DNA from 2 places in the Burkholderia vietnamiensis LMG 10929 genome. Region 1 is predicted to be linked to the other one. Evidence: predicted binding sites of a transcription regulator. Region 1 holds the regulator's gene; the other holds the start of a gene.
The links. Region 1 encodes LexA, which represses DNA repair genes until DNA is damaged. Its sites were predicted from a motif close to ACTGTATNNNNATACAGT; they were not measured.

Region 1 (9,305 bases):
GTCGGATGCGCACACGAATCGTGCGCTGCATCATTGCCGACGCGCGTGGTGCGGCGAATCAGCGTTTTCCATCCCTTGCGCGTTGGATTGCGGCGCACCATGATGATTGCATAGCGCACGTAGTCGCGACCGGGAGGTTTCATGGCTAGCTACAACAAGATTCTGCTTTGCTACGACGGCACGCTCGAGGGACGCAAGGCACTGCGGTGCGGCGCGAATCTCGCGCTCGACCTGAAGGCGGAAACGCATTTGCTGTCGGTCGTCGACATGCGCTCGAGCATCGCGCAGAGCGCGGGACTGCTGACCGATGTCGCGTGCGGCCGCTTCGAAGAAACCGCGCGCGAGATCCTGCAGGAAGGGGTGAACTGGCTGCGCGAGCGCGGCGTGCAGGCCGAAGGTCATTTTGCGTTCGGCTACCCGATCGACGAAATCGCGAACCTCGCAACCGAGATCGGCGCCGACCTCGTCGTCGTCGGCCATCGCTGTCGAAGCGGATTGTCGAGATGGTGGATGGGGGCCGGCAACACGCTACTGCTCGATCGCGTGAACTGCAGCATCCTCGTCGCATGTTCGTCGGCCCAGGAGCAGAAGGCCGAGATCGCACGCGAGCGCGAGGCGGCTACCGCGAGCGGTAAATAGTGGGCTAATGGCACGAGGATGCACGCGTTTGCCGCATGACCAGCTCGCTGGCTTCGCGATGAGCGCGTGCCGTGTGCCGCATCCGCGGCACCGCCTACCGGCAACGCGCGCTCAGCCGTGCAGGTCGATTGCCGCGAGCTTCCACGTAAACAGGCCGAAGCGGTGGAAAATCGCCGCGTAGCGTGTGCCGTCGGCGCTGCGCTGGTACGTCACGACGAACTCGTCGATATTGCGGTAGCCCGCGCTCGTTTGCTGTGTCCGACCGGGATCGCTCGCGCCGGCTGGGGCGGGAGCTGGCACCGGGACCGAGGTGGCGCCGCTGGCGGCTGCCGGCACGCTCGCTGGACTGCCGGCGCTCGACGGTGGCACAGCCGGCGCGCTGGCTGGCGCGGTGCCTGACGGCGACCTCGACGGCGAGCCGGCCCATTCGGGAGGCCGTTCGCCGGGACTACCGCGCGGCGGGATGCCGCTCATCAACGCTGCAACACCTTCCGGCGTCGCGTACGCGTCGACCAGCGGGCCGATCAACGCAGACCCGATCAATGCGCCCAGCACCGCGAACGGATTGTTCTTCTTCACCGCGTCGATCCGGCGCATCAATTCTTCCGTGACCTGCTGCTTCAGACTGATGCGCAGCGACGGAAAATCGACGTACTCGCTGACCGCCTGCGCATCGCGCGCATCGATTGCCGATTTGAGCCGGCCGAGTGCCACGTATGGCGACGCATATGCGTAACCGATCGCCGCCAATACGGCGACGATCAGCACGGCGATCAGTAGCGGCTTGAGCCGCCGGACGCGGCCCGCAGATCCAGTCACGATGCCTCCGGTGCGGATGGGTTCCGCCCTCAGAGACCGTGGTGCGCTGCCGATCGTTCCTCGGCGATGCAACGGTCGATCATCCGGCAGACGGCGTCGATCGTCCCCACCATGATCAGGCGCGAGCGGCCGTGATAGACGCGCACCGGTGCGCGGCGCGCCGGTTCCGCATGATTCAGGCCGGCATTCAGCGAGACCCGCGCGAATGCGGGCAGCGCCGACGGCAGCAGCGACGCCTGCCGTTCGACTGCGACTTCTTCGCTCACTGCGGGCGCCGCAGCGGACAGCGGCGCGCAGGGCGTGCGGCCGCGCAGGTGACGCAGGCGGCCGAATTGACGGAAAGGCAGCAGACGGGACAGGCGTTCCATGGTGTTCTCCTCAGCGAGACCGATTGTCAGAGTTCGCCCGAGCGGATCAGCCCGACGGCGATGCCTTCCAGCGCAAATTCCGCGCTGCCGGCTTTGACGAAGATGTTTTCGTAATCCGGGTTCTCCGCGATCAGCTCGATGCCGCCGGGACGGCGCATCAGGCGCTTGACGGTGACGTCGTCGCCCAGCCGCGCGACGATGATCTGGCCGTCCTTCGCTTCGGTGCGCTTTTGCACCGCGAGGAGGTCGCCGTCGAGAATGCCGGCGTCGCGCATCGACAGGCCGCGCACCTTCAACAGATAGTCGGGCTTGCTCGTGAAGAGCGCCGGATCGCACGCGTAATGCTGTGAGATGTGTTCCTGCGCAAGGATCGGGCTACCGGCGGCGACGCGGCCGACGAGCGGCAGCGACAACTGCATCAGCCCGGCGTGCGGCAACGTGAACTGGTGCGGCATGTCGTCGATGCCGAGCAGGCGGATGCCGCGCGAGGCGCCTGCCGCCAGCTCGATCACGCCCTTGCGCGCCAGCGCGCGCAGGTGCTCCTCGGCTGCATTCGGCGAGCTGAAGCCCAGTTCGGCGGCGATCTCGGCGCGCGTGGGCGGGAAACCCGAGCGCTCGATCGCGCGGCGGATCAAGTCGAACACTTGCTGCTGACGTGCGGTGAGTTTGGTCATGGCTCAACTGTATGGATAGACAGTGAGCTGTATTTTTATACAGTACTTCGCGAATTTCAAGTGTTACTTGAGGTTCGATGCGATCGCGCCGATTCCGCCGTCGTTTTGCGACGTCCCGACGCCGGTTCATCCGCCGCAACCGTCCGCCCAGTCTGCGTTAGCACTTTTGAGTATTAAAAAATGAAGAACGATTATTTTTAATAATGTAACCCGTTCGTTAGACTGGCCCGACATCGCAACACCGACGACACTGGAGAACCAATGATGGCGAAGCGCAATACGGGGCTGGGCGGCGCAGCGGGGCGCCTGATCGCAACACTGGCGTTGGGCGCGGCGGCGGCGCTCGGCATCGCCTCGCACGCATGGGCCGACACGACGTTCCTGAACGTGTCCTACGACCCGACGCGCGAGCTGTACCAGGACTACAACCAGGCGTTCGGCAAGGAATGGAAGGCGAAGACGGGCGAGACGGTCAACTTCAAGCAGTCGCACGGCGGCTCGGGCGCGCAGGCGCGCTCGGTGCTCGACGGGCTGCAGGCCGACGTGGTCACGCTCGCGCTGGCATACGACATCGATGCGCTCGCGAACAAGGGGCTCGTCGCGAAGGACTGGCAGAAGCGCCTGCCGGACAACGCATCGCCGTACACGTCGACGATCGTGTTCCTGGTGCGCAAGGGCAACCCGAAGGGCATCAAGGACTGGGACGATCTGACCAGGCCCGGCATTTCGATCGTCACGCCGAACCCGAAGACCTCGGGCGGCGCGCGCTGGAACTATCTGGCCGCGTGGGCGTACGCGGTGCACAAGCCGGGCGGCAGCGAGCAGAGCGCGAAGGAGTTCGTGACGAAGCTCTACAAGAATGCAGGCGTGCTCGACTCCGGCGCGCGCGGCGCGACGACGAGCTTCGTGCAGCGCGGCATTGGCGACGTGCTGATCGCGTGGGAGAACGAGGCGTTCCTGTCGATCAAGGAATTCGGCACCGACAAGTTCGAGATCGTGGTGCCGTCGGTGAGCATCCTCGCCGAGCCGCCCGTCGCGGTGGTCGACAAGGTGGTCGACAAGAAGGGCACGCGCAAGCTGGCCGAGGCCTACCTGAATTTCCTGTACAGCCCGCAGGGCCAGGAGATCGCCGCGCGCAACTACTACCGGCCGCGCTCGAAGAACGTGCCGGCGGAGCTGACGAAGCAGTTCCCGAAGCTCAAGCTGTACACGGTGGACGACACGTTCGGCGGCTGGACGAATGCGCAGAAGACGCATTTCGCGGACGGCGGCGTGTTCGATTCGATCTACAAGCCGCAATAACGCCACGCAGTAACGACACGCAGCACACGATAACGACAGCGGCGCGCCACGACAGCGCGCCGCATACCCGACGGGCCGGCGCGCGATTCCGAGCGCCGGCATATGCGTCGGGCCCATGAGCAGCATCGACCCAGCAAGAGCATCCGATGACGACGTACATCTTTCGCAAGCCGAGCGCGCTGCCCGGTTTCGGCGTGACGCTCGGCATCACGGTGGCGTATTTGAGCCTCGTGGTGCTGATTCCGCTCGCCGCCACATTTCTCAAGACCGCGACCTTGTCGTGGGACCAGTTCGTCGCGGCCGTCACGTCGCCGCGCGTGCTCGCGTCGTACCGGCTGACGTTTTCGGCCGCACTCGGCGGCGCGTTGATCAACGCCGTGTTCGGCTTTCTCGTCGCGTGGGTGCTGGTGCGCTACACGTTCCCGTTCAAGCGCGTCGTCGACGCGATCGTCGACCTGCCGTTCGCGCTGCCGACGTCCGTCGCCGGCATCTCGCTCGCGGCCGTCTACGCGACCAACGGCTGGGTCGGCCAGTATCTCGCGCCGCTCGGCATCAAGATCGCGTTCACGCCGGCCGGCGTGCTGGTCGCGTTGACGTTCATCGGGCTGCCGTTCGTCGTGCGCACCGTGCAGCCCGTGCTCGAGGATTTCGAGCGCGAGCAGGAGGAGGCCGCCGCATGCCTCGGCGCGTCGCGCTGGCTCACGTTCCGCCGCGTCGTGCTGCCGGCCGTGCTGCCCGCGCTGCTCACCGGCTTCGCGCTCGCGTTCGCGCGCGCGCTCGGCGAGTACGGGTCGGTGATCTTCATCGCCGGCAACGTGCCGATGAAGTCCGAGATCACGTCGCTGCTGATCATCACGAAGCTCGAGCAGTACGACTACGCGGGCGCGACCGCGCTGGCGGTCGTGATGCTGGTCGTGTCGTTCCTGATGCTGCTGCTGATCAACACGCTGCAGTGGTATCTGCAGCGCCGCACGAGCCGGGGCGCGAGCGCGCCCGTCGCGGTGGCCGCGAGCGCCGCGGGAGGTGCGCAATGAGCCGCCAGTCCAGCATCGTGTCGAACAACCATGCCGCCGCGCACGCGCGCGCGGCGACGCGGCTCGATCCCGTGAGCGAGCCGCGCGCCGTGCGCTGGCTGCTGATCGGCGTCGCGCTCGCGTTCCTCGCGTTCTTCCTCGTCGTGCCGCTCGCCGCGGTGTTCTTCGAGGCGCTGCGCAAGGGCGTCGGCTTCTATCTCGAATCGCTCGCAGATCCGGACGCGTGGTCGGCGATCAGGCTGACGCTGACGGTCGCCGTGATCGCGGTGCCGCTCAATCTCGTGTTCGGCGTGTGCGCGTCGTGGGCGATCGCGAAGTTCGAGTTCCGCGGCAAGGCGTTGCTGACCACGCTGATCGACCTGCCGTTCTCCGTGTCGCCGGTGATCTCCGGGCTCGTCTACGTGCTGTTGTTCGGTGCGCAGGGCTGGCTCGGGCCGTGGCTGCAGGACCACGACGTGCAGATCATCTTCGCGGTGCCGGGCATCGTGCTCGCGACGATCTTCGTCACGTTCCCGTTCGTCGCGCGCGAGCTGATCCCGCTGATGCAGGCGCAGGGCAGCGACGAGGAGGAAGCCGCGCGCGTGCTCGGCGCGTCGGGCTGGCAGATCTTCCGGCGCGTGACGTTGCCGAACGTCAAGTGGGGCCTGCTGTACGGCGTGATCCTCTGCAATGCGCGCGCGATGGGCGAGTTCGGCGCGGTGTCGGTCGTGTCCGGCCACATCCGCGGCGTGACCGACACGATGCCGTTGCACGTCGAGATCCTGTACAACGAATACAACTTCGCGGCGGCGTTCGCGGTGGCGTCGGTGCTTGCGCTGCTCGCGCTCGTCACGCTCGCGCTGAAGCTGCTCGCCGAGCGTCACCTCGCCGCCGAACTGGCCGGGGCACGCGACGACGTTCCCGCTCATGCCGGCCCCGTCGCGGCCGTTTCGTCGAAATCGTAAAGAGGCAAACAGAATGGGTATCACCGTCCGTCATCTTCAGAAGCGCTTCGGCGATTTCACCGCGCTCGACAACGTGTCGCTCGATTTCCCGCCGGGCGAGCTCGTCGCGCTGCTCGGGCCGTCCGGCTGCGGCAAGACCACGCTGCTGCGCGTGATCGCGGGCCTCGAGCACGCGGACGCCGGCCAGGTCCTGCTGCAGGGCCTCGACGTCGCGTCGGTCGGCGCGCGCGATCGCCAGGTCGGCTTCGTGTTCCAGCATTACGCGCTGTTCCGCCACATGACCGTGTTCGAGAACGTTGCCTTCGGCCTGCGCGTGAAGCCGCGCCGCGAACGCCCGTCGGAAACGGTGATTCGCGACAAGGTGCACGAGCTGCTGAAGCTCGTGCAGCTCGACTGGCTCGCGCAGCGCTATCCGTCCGAACTGTCGGGCGGCCAGCGCCAGCGCATCGCGCTGGCTCGCGCGCTCGCGGTGGAGCCGAAGGTGCTGCTGCTCGACGAGCCGTTCGGCGCGCTCGACGCGAAGGTGCGCAAGGAACTGCGCAGCTGGCTGCGGCGCCTGCACGACGACCTGCACATCTCGACGATCTTCGTCACGCACGACCAGGAGGAGGCGCTCGAAGTGGCCGATCGCATCGTCGTGCTGAACCGCGGTCACGTCGAGCAGGTCGGCAGCCCGCAGGACGTCTACGACCATCCGCAAAGCGCGTTCGTCTACGAATTCCTCGGCGCGGCGAACCGGCTGCCGGGCACGGTCGCCGCGCGCGGTTTCGTCGCCGAGGGCGCGGCGGCGTCGATCGCGGTCGACGCCGATTTCGCGGGCCCCGCACACGCCTACGTGCGGCCGCACGACCTGCAGCTGTGGCCGGTGGGCGGCGGCCATCGCGACGGCATCGCGGTGGACGTGCGCCGCGTGATTCCGCTCGGCGGTTCGGTGCGCGTCGAGCTGGAGGCGCGCACGGGCGGGGCGCTGGAAGCCGAGCTCGATCGCGACGCGTGGCGTGCGCTCGCGCTGCAGGTCGGCGACGGCGCGACGGCCGTGCCGCGCGCGCTGCGGGTCTTTCCCGCACACTGACGCCCGAACCCGGTCATGAGAAGAGGGCGGATACCGCTCCCGATCGATCTTCGAACAACGACAGCCCAAGAGGCATACCCATGAATTTTCAGCAATTGCGCTTCGTGCGCGAGGCCGTGCGCCAGAACATGAACCTGACCGAAGTCGCGAACGTGCTGTACACGTCGCAGTCGGGCGTGTCGAAGCAGATCAAGGATCTCGAGGACGAGCTGGGCGTCGACATCTTCATCCGGCGCGGCAAGCGGCTCACCGGCCTCACCGAGCCGGGCAAGGCCGTGCACCAGCTGATCGAGCGGATGCTGCTCGACGCCGAGAACCTGCGGCGCGTCGCGCGCCAGTTCGCCGATCAGGACAGCGGCCACCTCGTCGTCGCGACGACGCACACGCAGGCGCGCTACGCGCTGCCGAAGGTGATCCGCCAGTTCACCGAAGTGTTCCCGAAGGTGCATCTCGCGCTGCGCCAGGGTAGCCCGCAGCAGATCGCGCAGATGATCCTGAACGGCGAAGCCGATCTCGGCATCTCGACCGAGGCGCTCGACCGCTATCCGGACATCGTCACGTTCCCGTGCTATTCGTGGCACCACACGGTCGTCGTGCCCAAAGGGCATCCGCTCGTCGGACGCGAGCATCTGACGCTCGACGAGATCGCCGAATATCCGATCATCACCTACGACCAGGATTTCACCGGCCGCTCGCACATCGACCAGGCGTTCGCGCAGGCCGGCGCGGTGCCCGACGTCGTGCTGACCGCGATCGATGCTGACGTCATCAAGACTTACGTCGAGCTCGGGATGGGGATCGGCGTGGTCGCGGCGATGGCGTTCGATCCGCAGCGCGACACGGGGCTCGTCGCGCTCGACACGCAGCACCTGTTCGAGGCGAGCACGACCCGCGTCGGGCTGCGCAAAGGCGCGTTCCTGCGCGCCTATGCTTACCGCCTGATCGAGATGTTCGCGCCGCAGTTGAACGAAGCCGAGATCGCGGCGCAGTTGCGCGAGGCGGTGTAACTGGCGGCGAAGTGAAGGGCGGCAGGCGGGCGCTCGCCTGCCGATCCCTGCGGCCGCGCGACGACGCGGCATCGCGTGGTCCGGCCGGCCGGGCGCGGCTGACGGTGCGCTGCCGCGATTCACGCGACGGTCTGAAGCGCATCGCCTCGGCTGGAGGGGGCGCATCCGCCACATCTGGAAACACCGCGCCGGCAAGTCCTGCCGCAACGTACCGCCGCAGCATAACCAGCCATCGCGGCGTAACGCACCCCAGCCCGCTCAGAACAAACCCTTAAATAGCGATCGCCCGGGTTGCGCGCCGAACCGAAACGGTACAGCATAGCCGTCACTCCGCCGGCTTCCCGCCGGCGGTGGCGCGTCGACGACAGCGCGCGCCAGGCAGTCGGCCGTCTGCCCCGTTTCCATTTCGTGATACCGACAAGCAGCATCGATGGCCAATGTCCGGCTCATGTAGCGCAAACGTTTGCTTGCATTAAAACAACAGCCAAACAAAACAATCCGGCCCGCCGGGCCGATCGCCAGGAGATGAGTATGAAGGTCCTGTTTCGCCGTCGCTTCCTGACCGCCGCGCTCGCCGCCGTCGCGGTCGCCGCCACCCCGGCCGCGTATGCGCAGTCTGCGGCCAAGCCGAAGGTCGCGCTGGTGATGAAGTCGCTCGCCAACGAGTTCTTCCTGACGATGGAAAACGGCGCGAAGGAATACCAGAAGCACAACGCCGGCCAGTTCGACCTGATCACGAACGGCATCAAGGACGAGACCGACACCGCCAACCAGATCCGCATCGTCGAGCAGATGATCGTGTCGAAGGTCGACGCGATCGTGCTCGCGCCGGCCGATTCGAAGGCGCTCGTGCCGGTGGTGAAGAAGGCGGTCGACGCGGGCATCGTCGTCGTGAACATCGACAACCGGCTCGATCCCGACGTGCTGAAGTCGAAGAACCTGAACGTGCCGTTCGTCGGCCCCGACAACCGCAAGGGCGCGCGCAAGGTCGGCGACTACCTCGCGAAGAGGCTCAAGGCGGGCGACCAGGTCGGCATCGTCGAAGGCGTGTCGACGACCACCAACGCGCAGCAGCGCACGGCCGGCTTCCAGGATGCGATGAAGGCGGGCGGCATGAAGGTCGTGTCGGTGCAGTCGGGCGAATGGGAGATCGACAAGGGCAACGCGGTCGCGTCCGCGATGCTCAACGAATACCCGAACCTGCGCGCGCTCCTGTGCGGCAACGACAACATGGCGATCGGCGCCGTGTCGGCGGTGCGGGCGGCGGGCAAGCAGGGCAAGGTGCTGGTGGTCGGCTACGACGACATCAACGCGATCAAGCCGATGCTGAAGGACGGCCGCGTGCTCGCGACCGCCGACCAGTACGCGGCGAAGCAGGCGGTGTTCGGCATCGACACGGCGCTGAAGGCCATCGCCGAGCATCGCAAGCAGTCTGAGCTGTCCGGC
Region 2 (9,305 bases), 1.4 Mb from region 1:
GGCGCATAGAAACCCATCGGCTGGCTGTTCAGCAGCGCCGCGACGAAGATCGCGGGCTCGTGGCACTTGAGCCAGCTGCTCGCATACGCGAGTTTCGCGAAGCTGGCCGCGTGGCTTTCGGGGAAGCCGTATTCGCCGAAGCCCTTGATCTGCTCGAAGATCTGCTCGGCGAATTCACGGGTGTAATTACGCGCGAGCATCCCTTCGACGATCTTGTCGTGATACTTCTCGAGATTGCCCTTGCGCTTCCACGCGGCCATCGCGCGCCGCAGCTCGTCGGCCTCGCCCGGCGTGAAGCCCGCCGCGACGATCGCGATCTGCATCACCTGCTCCTGGAAGATCGGCACGCCGAGGGTGCGCTCGAGCACCTCCTTGAGCGCGTCGCTCGGATAGGTGACCTTGCCTTGCTCCTCGCCGGACATGATCCGGCGCCGCTTCAGGTACGGATGCACGGCGCCGCCCTGGATCGGCCCGGGCCGCACGATCGACACCTGGACGACGAGGTCGTAGTAGTTGCGCGGCTTCAGCCGCGGCAGCATCGACATCTGCGCGCGCGACTCGATCTGGAACACGCCCACCGTATCGGCCCGGCAGATCATGTCGTAAGTCGCCTCGTCGTCCTGCGGGACGTGCTTCATCGTGAACGGCTCGCCGTCCGGCTGCGGGCCGCGCCACGCGGTGCGCAGGTCGAAGGCGCGATGCAGCGCCGACAGCATGCCGAGCGCGAGCACGTCGACCTTCATCAGGCCGAGCGCTTCGAGATCGTCCTTGTCCCACTGGATCACGCGCCGCCCGTCCATCGCCGCGTTCTCGACCGGCACGAGCCGCGTGAGCTTGCCGCGGCTGATCACGAAGCCGCCCGAGTGCTGCGACAGGTGGCGCGGAAAGTTCAGCAGCCGCGCGGCGAGCGTGGCCCACGTGGCGATCAGCGGCGTGGCCGGATCGAGCCCGGTCGACGCGAACTGCTTCAGCAGATCGCGGCTGCCGTCGAACCAGCGGTGCGCCTTCGCGACGCGGTCGACCAGCATCGGATCGACGCCGAGCGCCTTGCCGGTTTCGCGCAGCACGCCGCGCGGGCGGTAGGTCGAGACGGCGGCGGCGATCGCCGCGCGATCCTTGCCGTACTTCCGGTAGATGTGCTGAATCACCTCTTCGCGGCGCTGGTGCTCGAAGTCGACGTCGATGTCGGGCGGCTCGCCGCGCTTCTCGCTGATGAAGCGCTCGAACAGCATCGTGCTCTGATCGGGATCGACCTCGGTGATGCCGAGGCAATAGCAGACGACCGAATTCGCAGCCGAGCCGCGGCCCTGGCACAGGATGTTCCGGCTGCGCGCGAATTTGACGATGTCGTAGACGGTCAGGAAGAACGGCTCGTAGCTCAGCTTCGCGATCAGGTCGAGCTCATGGCGGATCAGCTTCGCGACCTTCTCCGGCACCCCGCGCGGATAACGCGCGCGCGCGCCGGCGAGGGTTTCCTGTTCCAGATAGCGCGTCGGCGTGAGCCCCGCCGGCACGATCTCGTCGGGATACTCGTAGCGCAGCGAGCCGAGCTCGAAATCGCACGCGTCGAGAATCTCGCAGGTTTGCGCTATCTCGTCCGGCGAGTACAGCTGCCCGATGCGCTGCCGCGACCGCAGGTGCTGCTCGGCATTCGGCGCCAGCGCGTAGCCGCACTCGGCCACCGGCATGCCGACGCGGATCGCCGTCATCACGTCCTGCAACGGCTTGCACGAGCGCCGGTGCATCGTCACGTCGCCGAGCGCGACGACGGGCACGCCGCGCCGCTCGCCGGCCGCGCGGATCTCCTCGCGCTGCGCGCCGTCGAGCGCGCGCTGCAACTGCACGAGCCCGAGCCGCGCGCGCTCGCCGAAGGTCGCGCGAAACCATGCGACCTGCGCATCGAGCACGTCGGCGCGCACCGGATACACGGGCACGAGGATCGCGAAACAGTCGGGCATGCCGCGCAGGTGCGCGAACGCCGCAGGCGGCGCCGACAGCATCCGCGACGTCAGCGTGTAGGTGCCCTTCGGCGCCGCCATGCGCCGCCAGGAAATCAGCTCGGCAAGATTGCCGTAGCCCTCGCGGTTCTGCGCGAGCAGCACGAGCCCGAAGGCGCCGGGCCCCGGATCGTGGCCCGGCGCGACCTCATCGGGCGTGACGGCGAAATACGCGCCGACGACGAGCGGCAGCCCTTGCGCCTGCGCGGCGACATGCATGCGCGGCGCGCCGGCCAGCGAGCATTCGTCGGTGATCGCGAGGCCGCGATAGCCGAGCTCCGCCGCGCGCGCGACGAGCTCCTCCGCATGCGACGCGCCATGCAGGAACGAGAAGTTCGAGCGGCAGAACAACTCCGCGTAGTCGGGCAGCCAGGTGATTTGCGCGGCCATCGTCGCTCACCCGAACAGGCCGTGCAGGAACCAGCGCGGCTCGGCCGCGCTTTCGGAACGCTCGAGGAACACCCAGTAGCACGCGCCCGCTTCGTCGTGCGCGACGTGGTAGTCGCGCGCCACGTGCTGCCCGTCGAACCAGCCGCCTTCGATCCGCTCGGCCGACGACATCATCCTGAGCGGCGTATGGAATACCGGCCGCTCGCCGCGCATCAGCAGCGGCAACGGCTCGGCCAGCAGCCATGCGGGACGCGGCGGCGCGTCGGGCGGCCCGGCCGCGGCCTTGCCCGCCTGCGCGTCGAGCGGCAGCCAGCGGTTGGCGGCCTCCGGACGGTGATCGGCGACGCGCGCCGCGCGCAGCACGTTGTCCGCGCCGAGCCGCGCCGACAGCAGCTCGAACAGCCGCGCGCGCGTCTCGCGCGTGCCGCCCGGCTCCGGAAACAGATCGTCGGCCGGCGGCGCGACCGATTCGACGCGCGTGGCCTTCAGCCGCACCGCGATCACCGCGGCCGGCAGCTCGACGCGCGCGAGCCGCTCGCCGAGCAGCCGCATGAAGTGCGCTTCGTCGCGCACGGGCGCGGCGAACGCGAGCTCCAGCGCGGTCGGCGGCACGGCCTGGCGGCCGCGCTCGTGCTCGAGATCGAACGTCATCGCGGCGAGCGACAGCTGGCGCGCGGCCAGCCAGCCGCAGAGCTGTACCACGAGCCGCTGCGCGGCGAACAGCACGGCTTGCGCGTATTCGACGCGCTCCGGCAGCTCGAGCCGCACGTCGAAGACGGGCGGCACCGTCATCCATGCGAGCGGCTCGAGCGCATCGCCGTACGCGCGATCGAGCGCCGCGAGCAGCGCGGGCCCGCAGCGGCGCTGCAGCCCGGCGCGCGGCAGCGCGCGCAGATCGGCGAGCGTGCGGCAGCCGAGCCCGTCGAGCCAGCCCGCATACGGACGCGCATCCGGCAGCAGCACGCACGGCAACCGATCGAGCGTGCGGCCGAGCGAAGCCGGTCGCGCCACGCGGCGCCGCACCCGCGCACGCGCCGACGTGCGCGCGAGCAGCCACGCGCCGCGCCCGGTCGGCGCGGCCGACAGGTGCGCCGCATAGCCGAGCGCCGCGAGCGTCGCGCGCACCTGGCGGCACAGCGACGGCAAGCCGCCGAACAGCCGCAGGCTCGGGCCGACGTCGACGATCAGCGTCGCTTCGTCGTCGAGCGCGACGCACGGCGAGAAGCGCAGCAACGCGAGCGCGACGGCGCGCAGCGCGTCGGCCTCGCGCGCCGGATCGCGCTCGACGAGCCGCGTGCCGGGCGCGAGCGTCAGCACGCCGCCGCGCTTCATGCCCGCGCGCACGCCGTGCCGGCGCGCGGGCGCGTCGGCAATCAGCACGACGCCCTGCTCGAGCACCGCGCAGCCGGCCGCGCCGGCTTCTGCGTCAGACGGCGGCGGGGCGCACACGTCGAGCGGCAGGCGCGGCAGATGGATGCCGAGCAAGACGCGCATAGCGGCTCTCCACGATGGGCGACGGCAATTCGAGCGCGAGCGGTTCGCTGCGCGCGGGCCCGCGACGCTTGACGATGTCGAGCGACACGCCGCCCGGCACCGGATGCAGCGCGACGCGCAGCACGGCCGGCGACGGCTGCCGCACGGCCGACAGCGCGCGCAGCATCACGAACAGCGTGTCGCCGGTGCGCGCGGCCGCCAGATGCAGGCGCCGCAGTGCATCGGGCCGCGCGTCCTGCCACAGCAGCAGCGCTCCGCAGCAGCCCGTCTTGAGCGCCTGCTCGGCGGCCCACAACGCGTCGGTACGGCTGCCCGCGCGCAGCCACAGCAGCGCATCGGACGGCACGCCGAGGGCGGCCAGCGCGCTCGCATGCGGCGCATGGGGCGGCGCGACCAGCGCGAGCGGACGCCGCGCGCTGACCGACTGCGCGAGCGCGGGCGCGAGCAGGCGCATCTCGCCGCAGCCCGGCTGCGCGGCCAGCAGCTCGACGAGTGCGCCGACCGGCCAGCCGCCGCCCGGCAGCTCGGCGGACAGCGACGCGAAGCCCGTGTCGATCGTGCGCGGGCCGCCGCGCGCGAGCTGCGAGCCGCGCCACAGCGACGGATGAAGGGATTCGGGAGAAATGGAGGATGCGAGCATGACGCCACCCACAACTGTATGGATATACAGTATATGGCAATGCGCCCGCGTCGCACAGTCTCGGCACGAAACCGGCCTTTCGTCAGATGAACGCAGCGCATGCCGCACGCGCCGCCAGCGGCCACGGGCCAGCACCCGCCCCAATGAAAAAGGGCCTGCGCGCGGCAGGCCCTTCGGGTCGGCAATCGGACCGGTGTGCGGCGTTCAGAACGACGCGACCATCGAGCCCTTGAACTGCTTCTTGATGAATTCGCGCACTTCCGGCGACTGGTACGCGCTGACCAGCTTCTTCACCCACGGCTGGTCCTTGTCCTTCGCGCGCACGGCGATCAGGTTCGCATACGGGCTCGTCAGCGATTCGAGCGCGATCGCGTCCTTGGTCGGCTGCAGGTTCGCGGCGAGCGCGTAGTTGGTGTTGATCACGGCCGCGTCGACGTCCGACAGCACGCGCGGCAGTTGCGCGGCGTCGAGCTCGGAGATCTTCAGCTTCTTCGGGTTCTCGGCGATGTCGAGCACCGTCGCGTTGTTGCCGCCCGTGCCGGCGCCGGCCTTCAGCTTGATCACGCCTTGCGTCTGCAGCAGCAGCAGCGCGCGGTTCTCGTTCGACGGATCGTTCGGCACCGCGAGCTTCGCGCCTTGCGGCAGATCCTTCAGCGCCTTGAACTTCTTCGAATACACGCCGATCGGCGAGATGTAGGTCAGGCCCGCGCTGACGATCTTGTAGCCGCGCTGCTTCACCTGGCTGTCGAGGTAGGGCTGGTGCTGGAAGCTGTTCGCGTCGAGGTCGCCCGCGTCGAGCGCCGCGTTCGGCTGCACGTAGTCGTTGAACTCGATGACCTTCACGTTCAGGCCTTGCTTCTCCTTCGCGACCTTCTGCACGACCTGCCACACCTGCGCATCCGGGCCGGCGACCGTGCCGACCTTGATCACCTTGTCTTCGGCGTGGGCGCCCGCCGACAGCGTCAGCGCGGCACCGGTGGCCACCACGGAAAATACCTTCAGGAGACTGCGACGCTTCATCTGTTTCTCACTTCGTTGCTAACTGAAATAGGGGCGCGATACGGGTATCCCCGGACTCGCAGGAAGGGGCAAATGGTGTCACAGGATCGCGCGGAAGTGAAATACATCCCGCTCATATATGTATGCACCGCAACGGGGCCGACGAACGACCGCCGCCACGGCCACCGGCCGCCGGCCGGATGAGTCAGCGCGCGCCGCCGGCCGCCTCGGCGACGCGGAACGCGCCGATCGCCTCGCGCAGCCGCCCGGCCTGCTCCTGCAGCGACGCGGCGGCGGCCGCGGCCTCCTCGACGAGCGCCGCGTTCTGCTGCGTCACCTGGTCCATCTGCGTGACGGCGCGCCCGACCTGCGTGATGCCGCTTGCCTGCTCCTCCGACGCGGCCGCGATCTCGCCCATGATGTCGGTCACACGCGCGACGGCCTGCAGGATCTCCCCCATCGTCGTGCCGGCCTGGCCGACCAGCGCCGAGCCGTTGCGCACGCGCTCGACCGAATCGACGATCAGCGCGCGGATCTCCTTCGCGGCCGTCGCGCTGCGCTGCGCGAGCGAGCGCACCTCGCCCGCGACCACCGCGAAGCCGCGTCCCTGCTCGCCCGCGCGGGCCGCCTCGACCGCCGCGTTCAGCGCGAGGATGTTGGTCTGGAACGCAATGCCCTCGATCACGCCGATGATGTCGGCGATCTTGCGCGAGCTGTCGTCGATCTGGCCCATCGTGCCGATCACGCGGCTCACGACGTCGTGGCCGGTGCGCGCGATCTCCGACGCGTTGTTCGCGAGCCCGCTCGCCTGCCGCGCGTTGTCGGCGTTCTGCTTCACCGTCGCGGTCAACTGCTCCATGCTCGCGGCCGTTTCCTCGAGCGACGCGGCCTGCTCCTCGGTGCGCTGCGACAGGTCGTTGTTGCCCGACGCGATCTCGCGGCTCGCCGACGCGATCGACTCCGCCGACTGACGAATCCCGCCGATCGTCGCCTGCAGGCGCGCCTGCATGTCGCGCATCGCGGCCATCATGCTGGTGCGGTCGTCCGCGCGCACCGGCACCGGCTGCGTGAGGTCGCCCTGCGCGATGCGGGCCGCCAGCGCGGCCGCTTCGTCCGGCTCGCCGCCCAGGCTGCCGCGCACGTTGCGGATGATCACGAGCATCGCCGCGCTGATCACGAAGCCGATCACCAGCACGACCGCGAGGTGGCCGAACAGCGTGCGGTAGTAGACGGTATCGATGTCCTTCAGGAACACGCCGCTCGAGATGTTCCAGTCCCACGGCGCGAAGCGCGTCACGTAGCTGATCTTCGGCACCGCGGTCTCGCTGTGCGGCAGTCGCCCGCGATACTCGGCGAAGCCGCTGCCGGTCGCCTTCGCGGCGTTCAGGATCGTGACGAACAGCGGCTTGCCGTCCGGATCGAGATAATCGCCGACCTGCGTGCCGACCAGTTTCGGCAACGTCGGGTGCATCAGCACGACCGGCTTCGAATCCATCACGAACACGTAGCCCGACTCGCCGTAGCGCATCGCGGCGAGGCTCGCGAGCGCGTCGCGCTTCGCGTCGGCCTCGGGCAGCGTGCCGCTCTGCGCGAGCGCGTGATACGCGGCCACGATGCCGGCCGCCGAATCGACGAGATTCGCGATGCCTTGCTTGCGTTCGGCGAGCATCGTCGCGCGCGTCTCATATGCGCTCCATGCGCCTACGCCCAGCAGACCGATCCATACCAGCGCAAGCGCGAGCCACAGCTTGCGGTTCAAACTCATTCTGCTCATCTACGTGCCTTGTTGTCGAAGTCATGCCCCGCTGCGCGCCGACGGCCAGCCGCGCGCAAACGGTTGCGTACGTATTTACGGCAGCGACGCTTACGACTTGAATACAACCGGCCGGCGCACGGCACGACACCGGTGCGCGCCTGTGCTACAAAGACCGGCTGGCCGGCGCGCAGCGCGCCGGCGCCATTCCGGGATCATCCATGTACGTCATCGACATCCAGTACCATGCGTCGCTCGAGCGCATCGACGATGCACTCGAACGCCATCGCGCGTATCTGCAGCCGCTGTTCGAGCGCGGCATCTTCATCGCGGCGGGGCCGAAGGTGCCGCGCGAAGGCGGCGTGATTCTCGCCGCGCGCATCGACCGCGACGAACTCGACGCGATTCTCGCCACCGATCCGTTCGTGACCGAAGGGCTCGCGACCTATCGCGTCACCGAATTCCGGATCACGCGCGCCGCGCAGGGTTTCAACGTGCCGGCGCTGCCGTGACCGACGCGGCGGCGCATGAACGCACGCGCGCACGACGTGCGCACGCGCATCGTGCATCGCGATCGGACAGGAAAGAGGGAAGCAGGCGTGACGGCGGCGCCGTCACGCGTCGCGCCGGGCAGCGGCCCGCGCGCTGAGGCGCCGAGGCGGCTTGGCGCCGCTCAGTCGACCAGCAGTTTCAGGTCGTGGACCCACGGGCCGGGGCCCTGGCCGTCGCGCACGAACAGGCGCAGCTTGCCGTCGCGATCGAACACGTAGCTCGCGGCGGTGTGATCCATCGTGTAGCTGCCGGGCGTCTTGCCGGGCACCTTCGCGTAGTACACGCGGAAGTCCTTCGTGACCTTCTTGAGCTGCGCTTCGTCGGCCGGCCGCAGCCCGATGAACGACGGATCGAACGCGGGCACGTACTGGCCGAGCAGCGCCGGCGTGTCGCGCTCCGGATCGACGGTGACGAACAGCACCTGCACCCGCTTCGCCGCATCGGGGCCCAGCTGCTTCAGCGCCTCGGACAGCTCGGCCATCGTGGTCGGGCACACGTCCGGACAGTGCGTATAGCCGAAGAACATCACGACCGCGCGGCCCTTGAAGTCGGCGAGCGTGCGCACCTTGCCGGCGGTGTCGGGCAGCGAGAAGTCGGTGCCGAACTGCGTATTGCCGGTGATGTCGAGATTCTGGAATTTCGGCGCGTTGTCGCAACCGGCGAGCAGCGTCGCGGCGGCGAACGCGCACGCGAGCAGCCAGCCTTGGCGCGCGCGGCGCCCGAACCGTGAATGGAGCATTGCGTTCAAACCGTGCAGTTACACGCCGAGCAACGGGCGCGCATAGTGATCGACGAGCAGCGCGGCGAACAGCAGCGACAGGTAGACGATCGAGTAGCGGAACGCCTTGCGGGCGAGCGCATCCGAATAGTCGCGGTAGATCTTCCACGCATACGCGAGGAACACCGCGCCGAGCAGCACCGCGCTCGTCAGGTAGACGGCGCCGCTCATGCCGGAAATGAACGGCATCAGCGTGACGGCGAACAGGATCACCGTGTACAGCAGGATGTGCAGCCGCGTGTATTGCTCGCCGTGCGTGACCGGCAGCATCGGCAGCCCCGCGTTTTCGTAATCCTTGCGGCGATAGAGCGCGAGCACCCAGAAATGCGGCGGCGTCCACACGAAGATGATCAGCACGAGAATCCACGCGTCGCCCGGCACCGCGCCGGTGACCGCGGCCCAGCCGAGCGCCGGCGGCATCGCGCCCGACGCGCCGCCGATCACGATGTTCTGCGGCGTCATCGGCTTGAGCAGCAGCGTGTAGATCACCGCGTAGCCGACGAACGTCGCGATCGTCAGCCACATCGTCAGCGGGTTCGTGAACGTGTAGAGCGTCCATGCGCCGATGCTGCCGAGCACGGCCGAGAACAGCAGGATCTGCGGCGTCGTGATCTCGCCGCGCGCGGACGGCCGCCACGCGGTACGGCGCATCATCGCGTCGATCTTCTGCTCGACCAGACAATTGATCGCGAACGCGGCGCC

Region 2: the regulator LexA is predicted to act here: its motif matches at 4,535-4,552, upstream of imuA (translesion DNA synthesis-associated protein ImuA).

What each region holds. Positions count from the first base shown of each region.
Region 1 is NZ_CP009631.1:2,499,660-2,508,964, reverse strand. It holds gene AK36_RS21305 (universal stress protein) at 142-639, shown strand; gene AK36_RS21300 (DUF2939 domain-containing protein) at 751-1,458, opposite strand; gene AK36_RS21295 (hypothetical protein) at 1,488-1,826, opposite strand; gene lexA (transcriptional repressor LexA) at 1,853-2,500, opposite strand; gene AK36_RS21285 (sulfate ABC transporter substrate-binding protein) at 2,765-3,802, shown strand; gene cysT (sulfate ABC transporter permease subunit CysT) at 3,949-4,836, shown strand; gene cysW (sulfate ABC transporter permease subunit CysW) at 4,833-5,780, shown strand; gene AK36_RS21270 (sulfate/molybdate ABC transporter ATP-binding protein) at 5,794-6,852, shown strand; gene AK36_RS21265 (CysB family HTH-type transcriptional regulator) at 6,933-7,859, shown strand; gene AK36_RS21260 (sugar ABC transporter substrate-binding protein) at 8,391-9,305, shown strand, end outside.
Region 2 is NZ_CP009631.1:1,149,066-1,158,370, reverse strand. It holds gene AK36_RS15275 (error-prone DNA polymerase) at 1-2,387, opposite strand, end outside; gene AK36_RS15270 (Y-family DNA polymerase) at 2,394-3,881, opposite strand; gene imuA (translesion DNA synthesis-associated protein ImuA) at 3,814-4,521, opposite strand; gene AK36_RS15260 (MetQ/NlpA family ABC transporter substrate-binding protein) at 4,726-5,541, opposite strand; gene AK36_RS15255 (methyl-accepting chemotaxis protein) at 5,726-7,294, opposite strand; gene AK36_RS15250 (YciI family protein) at 7,495-7,785, shown strand; gene AK36_RS15245 (SCO family protein) at 7,947-8,564, opposite strand; gene cyoE (heme o synthase) at 8,583-9,305, opposite strand, start outside.